Linked DNA regions of Selenomonas sputigena. The protein of the gene in region 2 interacts with the protein of the main gene of each other region in a pairwise test. Links are inferred from orthologs where the notes say so. Each region holds a gene or a part of one and is shown on either strand. Other genes may lie near its edges.

Region 1 (3,214 bases), 1.1 Mb from region 2 along the record:
GTCTTCTGGAGACGGAGAAGGAGCGTGACCGTCTGCAGGAAGAACTGAAGGATACGAAAGACGCAGCGTCAGAGGGGCCAAGCAACGACTACCAGCGCATGAAGGGCGGCTTCACGGCGCTCGCGGGACCGGGCGTCATCGTCACGCTCGACGACAGCAAGGCGACGTCGAAGGCGGGCGAGAATCCGAACCTCTACCTCATTCATGACGACGATCTCCTGCGCGTCATCAACGAACTGCGTGCCGCAGGGGCAGAGGCCGTGTCCATCAATGGGCAGAGGCTCACGGGCACGTCGGAGATCCGCTGCGCGGGGCCGACGCTCTCCGTCAACAATGTGCGTTCGGCACCGCCCTACAAGATTCATGCCATCGGCGACCCCGACAGTTTGGAGAAGTCGATCAAGATGCGTGGCGGCGTCGAGGACACTCTGAAGGTCTGGGGCATACAGATCGACGTCAAGAAGGAAGAGCATGTCGAGGTGCCCGCCTACAAGGGCGCGGCGTCGTTCAAGTACGCGAAAGCCATCGAAACGCTTTCGGATGAAAAGGAGGGAGCAAGATGATCCTGCCCGTTCTCGGACTTCTCGTCGGCGTCGCCGTCGGCATGCTCTCGCCGATCACTGTGCCGCTCGCCTACGCGAAGCTTTCCTCCGTCGCCTTGCTCGCCTCGCTCGATTCCGTTTTCGGCGGCCTGCGGGCGGCGTCGGAAAACCACTTCGACAATGCCGTATTCATCTCGGGCTTCTTTATGAACGCTCTCATGGCCGCCTTTCTCGTCTACATCGGCGATCGGCTCGGCATCGACCTCTACTATGTGGCGCTCTTGGCGTTCGGCTTGCGTGTCTTCCAGAATCTGGCGATTCTGCGCCGTCATTTCTTCGAAAAGCATAATTAGAGAGGCAAAAAGAGAAAAAAGCAAGCATTTTCATAATTTTTTTATGGCGTACGTATTAAAATAATGATAGAATGGTAGGGAAACTTTTGAGGACGACTGCCGTACTCCCTCTGGTGGGACGAAAGGCGGACTATGCTATATTTTGGGGGTTGCTATCGTGTTTGAATTGGATGATATGGGTTTGGACCAGTTCGCCAAGATCAAGGTCATTGGCGTGGGAGGCGGCGGCAGCAATGCTGTGAACCGCATGATTTCAGCGGGATTGCAGGGCGTGGAGTTTATCGCTGTCAACACGGACGCGCAGGCTCTTTTGCACGCGATGGCGCCGAAACGCATCCAGATCGGCGAGAAACTTACGCGCGGCCTCGGTGCGGGTGCGCGTCCTGAGATCGGCGAGCAGGCGGCGGAGGAGAGCCGCGATGACATCCTGCAGTCGCTGCAGGGCGCGGACATGGTCTTCGTGACCGCCGGCATGGGCGGCGGCACGGGCACGGGAGCGGCGCCCGTCGTCGCTGAGTGTGCGCGTGAGATCGGCGCTCTGACCGTCGGGGTCGTCACACGCCCCTTCACGTTTGAAGGACGTCTGCGCCAGAAGAAGGCGGAGGCGGGCATCGATAAGCTGCAGCAGCACGTCGACACGATCATCACGATTCCGAATGACCGCCTGCTGCAGGTCGTCGACAAGAAGACCTCGATCACGGATGCGTTCAGCTTCGCCGACGACGTCCTGCGCCAGGGCGTCAAGGGCATTTCCGACCTCATCGCTGTGCCGGGGCTGATCAACCTCGACTTCGCTGACGTCAAGTCCATCATGAGCAATGCAGGTTCGGCGCTCATGGGCATCGGCGAGGCGACGGGCGAGAACGCCGCAGTCGCCGCCGCCAAGTACGCGATCGAGTCGCCGCTCTTGGAGACGAGCATCGAAGGGGCGCACGGCGTTCTCCTCAATATCTCCAGCTCGGCGGAGAACCTCAGCATGTACGAAGTCAACGAAGCCTCGTCGACGATTCAGGAGGCCGTCAACGTCGATGCGAACATCATCTTCGGCGCTTCCCTCGACGAAACGCTCGGCGATACCGTGCGCGTGACCGTCATCGCGACGGGATTTGACAACGATACGGTAGGCATCCAGCGTCCCGCTGCGACGGCTGCCCAGGGAAAGCCCGCGCAGCCCGGCGCAAAGCCCGTCCCCCAGGCCGACACGCCGCTGCCGAAGGCGCCGAGCTTCAGCAACTTCGACATCCCCGAATGGATGAATCGAAAGCGCGACTGAGGACGTGCGGAGAAATAACGCGAAAAACAACAGGCATCTTTCCGATGATGGAAGGATGCCTGTTTTGCGTGTGCATGATGCGGCGCATGTTCCGTTCCTTCGTTAAAGGATTTTCAGTCAAAGATTTTCCACCGATTCGCTTGAATCCGTGCTATAATAGTCTTCACTAGATGGATTTTGAGGGGATGGCGAGAGTATGAGGAAGATGGCGCTGAGTCTGGCTTTGGCTCTGGCGGTGGCCTTGGGAACAGATGCCGTTTCTTTTGCGGCACTGCCGCAAACGCAGGCTCGTGTGCAGGTGCAGCAGCAAGCGGCGAAGACGCTGACGGGCGTGCGCTTTGGTACGAGCGACGAGCGTGAGCGCGTCGTCTTCGACTTGACGACGCTGCCCGCCTACGAAGTCCATACGGAAAACGACGGACAGAGGATCGTGCTTTTCCTTGCGGGCGCACGCAGTCAGGCCGTGCAGCCGGAGATTTCGGGCAGCATGGTCGAGAACGTGCGTGTATCGGCCGTGCCGCAGGGCGTCAAGGTCGTCATCGATCTTGCGGCGCCGGCATCTTACGAGGTCAAGACGCTGGCGAACCCGACGCGCCTCTTCATCGATGTACAGAAAGAGTATGAGGTCGTTTCTGAGGAGACGCCTGCGCCCGGTTTGAAGCTCTCGACGCTCAAGAGGCTCGACGCTCGCGGCCGCCTGACGGGATGGGTGCTGGAGGCTGATCCTGCTCGCTACCGCGTTGTGCCTGTACTCGCCAAGGGAGCTGTGCCAGGACGCGCCACGGTCAGCGCGATGTCGGATATGGCAGAAGCCGCCGCGGCGATCAATGCATCCTACTTTGCACCGAGCGGCGAGATCCTTGGCCTTTTGAAGCTGGACGGCACGATCGTCGGCACGACGTACTTTCGGCGCAGCGCCGTGGGGTTTGCCGCTGACGGCAGGACATATTTCGGCCCTGTCGATTACAGCGGAACGGTGACGCTCGGCAAGAGAAGCTGGCCCGTGGGCGGCGTCGATGCGGAGCGCGGCGAGGACAGTCTCGTGA
Region 2 (3,161 bases):
TCGTAGCATTTTGCAGTTTTCGAGAGGTGGTTCGCATGAATCGCGTTGTTCTTCTTACGGGCGGCACGTCGGGCATCGGCCTTGCGGCGGCGCGTCTTTTCCTGCAGGCGGGCAGCACGGTCGCTCTGGCGGGGCGCTCGGCGACGCGCGGCGAGGCGGCGCTCGCTTCGTTAGGTGAATTGGCGCTCGATGGGCGCGCCGCGTTCTTCGCCGCCGACCTGCGCCGCGCCGATGAGGCGAGGCGGCTCGTGGGTGCGGTGTGCGAACGCTTTTCGCGACTCGATGTTCTCGTGAATTCGGCAGGGATCTATTTGGAACGCGCGTTGGAAGAATTGACAGAAGAGGAATTCGAGGACGTCATGGACACGAACGTCAAGGGCACCTTTTTCACAACACAGGCGGCGCTTGCGCCCTTGAAGGAGAGTCGCGGCAGCATTGTCAATCTTTCGTCTGACGCGGGGATTCACGGCAATTTCCTGTGCACGGCCTACTGCGCATCGAAGGGCGCCGTGACGCTCTTCACAAAATCTCTGGCCTTGGAACTCGCGCCTTTCGGCGTGCGCGTGAACTGCGTGTGCCCCGGAGATGTTGCGACACCGATGACGGAGGCGCAGCTGCAGGATGCTCCTGACCGTGAAGAGGCTCTGCGGCAGATGTCGGGCGTCTATCCGCTCGGTCGTATCGCGCGGGCGGAAGAAGTCGCCGATATTATTTTTTTTCTGACCTCCGATGCCGCTTCCTTCGTGACGGGCGCGGCGTGGAGCGTGGACGGCGGCCTTACGGCTTGAGGAGGCAGGCGGCAGCGAACGTCTGTTTCGTTGTATCTCCTCCTTGCTTGTGCTAAAATAGAGGGCATAACAAAGGAGAATTGTTTGACTATTTCATTTTCAAGAGTGAAGGAAGGTCGGTTATGGCGGCTCGCAGCTATCTGATCGTAGCGGCGTCGATCGGCTCTGGACACATGAAGGCGGCGGAAGCCTTGGCAGCGGCTCTTTTGCGGGCGGAGCCGAAGGCGCATGTGGCGGTCGTCGACTTCACGAGGCGCGATACGGCATGGGTCACTTGGTTCATGAAGGCGGCCTATCTGAAGATGCTGCACTTCATGCCGAACCTTTACCAGCTACTCTATCGTTTCACGGGGCACAGGCAGGGCGCTTCGCCCGTGCAGAAGCTCATCGCTTCCTTGACGAAGCGCAACATGCGCAGACTTGTGCGTCTCCATGCAGCGGACACGGTGATCTGCACGCATCCTTTTCCCGAGGGTGCGGCGTCGTGTCTCAAGAAGAGCGGCGAGGAAGATTTCTTTTTTGCCACGGTTCTTACGGACTACAGCGTGCATCGCATGTGGTTCTATCCGGGTGTCGACGCCTTCTTTGTCGCGACGGAGAGGATGCGGCGCAGCCTCGTCAAGGAAGGCTGTGCAGCGACGGCGGTTCATGCGACGGGCATTCCGATTCTGCCGCTGTCCCCAGCAGATTTTGACCGTGCGGCGATTTGCGAAAGGCTGGGACTCAGCGAGTCGCTTCCTACAATCCTCGTCATGGGCGGCGGGCTTGGACTCGGCGATGTGGCTCAGTCTCTTGAAAAGCTTGAGGATGTCGCAGAAAAGCTGCAGATCCTCGTTGTTGCAGGGAAGAACGAGCGCCTTCTTGCTTGGGTCAAAGCACACGCCGTGCGCTCGCACCATGCGGTTCGCGCCTGGGGGTACACCAATGCGGTGCCTGATCTGATGGCGGTTGCAGCGCTTCTCATATCGAAGCCTGGCGCATTGACCATCAGCGAGGCGTGGGCGATGGGCGTGCCGCTGATCCTGCATGAGCCGATTCCAGGGCCGGAGCTTGAGAATGCGATGATTGCAAGCGAGCGCGGTACGGCGGTTTGGCTCGGCAAGGGCGAGAATCTGGCGGCTCTCGTCATGGGGTTGCTGGGGGACGCGTCGCGTCTCGCCTCCATGCGCGAGGCGGCGCTTCTCGCAAGCCGCCCCGCAGCGGCGCAGGAGATCGCACAGTTTCTGCAGATGGCAGGCGCAAGCGTCGGTTGACGAATATGGTTTTTACGATTTCGGGCGAGGGTGGTTTTTGTGGCAGTATCGAAATTGGAAAAGGACGCGAACGGCGCGTTTCTCTGTCCGCAGTGCGGCAGGCCACTTCGCACGGTTGAGGGCGGCACGGTCATGATTCGGGGCGGCAAGGCGGATTTGGAAAGTGTGAAGCCGCGCTACGAATGCGACAACTGCAGAGTGTTTTACCGCGAGCTTCTGAATTCGGGTTATTACGATGTGTTTGACATGCCGAAAATCAAGGCAGTCGGCGATCTCACGCCGACGATTCTGCGCGTTGACGCCGAGGGACACGCGCCGTGCCCTCGCTGCGGCGGGCAGCTCGACCTCGTCGAATGGCAGCCCGTTCATCTCGTGGACGGCAAGGCGGATATGGAAAACGTCTCGCCGCACTTTCGCTGTGCGAGCTGCGATTCCATATTTCGTCGCATAGCGACGACAGAATATTTCCAGTGGGCGGAGAAGTAGCCGTCCCGATCGCAGAAAGAAGATGCTCCGTGCAGCTGTACGGGCAGGAGAAGCGCATCGATGTGCACGGAAGGTCGTGATGGAGATGGTAACGGAAAGCAAGCGCAGGGGACACCGACTCGACTGGTTCGTCGTCGTCATCCTTTGCGTGCTCGGGTACTTCTCCTACACGATGATCGATCAGCAGATTCACCTGAACGAGCTTGACCGCGACTGCGCGGCGGCGCAGCAGCGTCTGGAAACAGCGCAGCGGGAGAACGCAGAGCTTAAGGACCTCAAGGCAAAGCTCGACGATCCCGTTTACATCGAGAAGACGGCACGCGAAGAGCTAGGCATGACGCACGAGGGCGAGCTGCCGTATATCGCGAAGAAGTGAGAAGAGGCTGCCGCATGAGTCGATGAGACGCATGTAGCGGTCTCTTTTTGTTTTCTCGTTTCACGCGCGGATTTTCTTGACAGCGCAAAAGGCGCAAGAGTATAATAAGAAAGCACACTCAGCGCGGAAGAAGACGCTGGGATGGTGGGTGCTGACGCAGTCGGCGATTCCCACAGTATAATTAAGGAGGAAATAATTTGTCCATTGAAGTAGGCAGTATTGTTGAGGGTGTTGTGACGGGCATTACGAATTTTGGAG

What was found.
Region 1: the proteins of OL236_RS06215 (region 2) and ftsZ interact in binary tests that used the Bacillus subtilis proteins (3 or more experiments, as listed by UniProt). The link is inferred for Selenomonas sputigena from one-to-one orthologs.

Annotation. Positions count from the first base shown.
Region 1 is NZ_CP110383.1:147,669-150,882, forward strand. The notes cover bases 214-3,110. They hold ftsZ (cell division protein FtsZ), read left to right. Parts: upstream 214-1,052; coding sequence 1,053-2,168; downstream 2,169-3,110. Other genes in these bases: OL236_RS00735 (DUF881 domain-containing protein), read left to right, coding at 214-563; OL236_RS00740 (small basic family protein), read left to right, coding at 560-895; OL236_RS00750 (phosphodiester glycosidase family protein), read left to right, coding at 2,365-3,110. In the rest of the region: more of OL236_RS00735, read left to right, coding at 1-213; more of OL236_RS00750, read left to right, coding at 3,111-3,214. UniProt on the Bacillus subtilis protein: Essential cell division protein that forms a contractile ring structure (Z ring) at the future cell division site. The regulation of the ring assembly controls the timing and the location of cell division.
Region 2 is NZ_CP110383.1:1,277,437-1,280,597, reverse strand. The notes cover bases 132-2,975. They hold OL236_RS06215 (MGDG synthase family glycosyltransferase), read left to right. Parts: upstream 132-910; coding sequence 911-2,041; downstream 2,042-2,975. Other genes in these bases: OL236_RS06205 (FtsB family cell division protein), read left to right, coding at 2,607-2,903; OL236_RS06210 (hypothetical protein), read left to right, coding at 2,081-2,527; OL236_RS06220 (SDR family NAD(P)-dependent oxidoreductase), read left to right, coding at 132-788. In the rest of the region: more of OL236_RS06220, read left to right, coding at 36-131; OL236_RS06200 (S1 domain-containing RNA-binding protein), read left to right, coding at 3,101-3,161. UniProt on the Bacillus subtilis protein: Processive glucosyltransferase involved in the biosynthesis of both the bilayer- and non-bilayer-forming membrane glucolipids.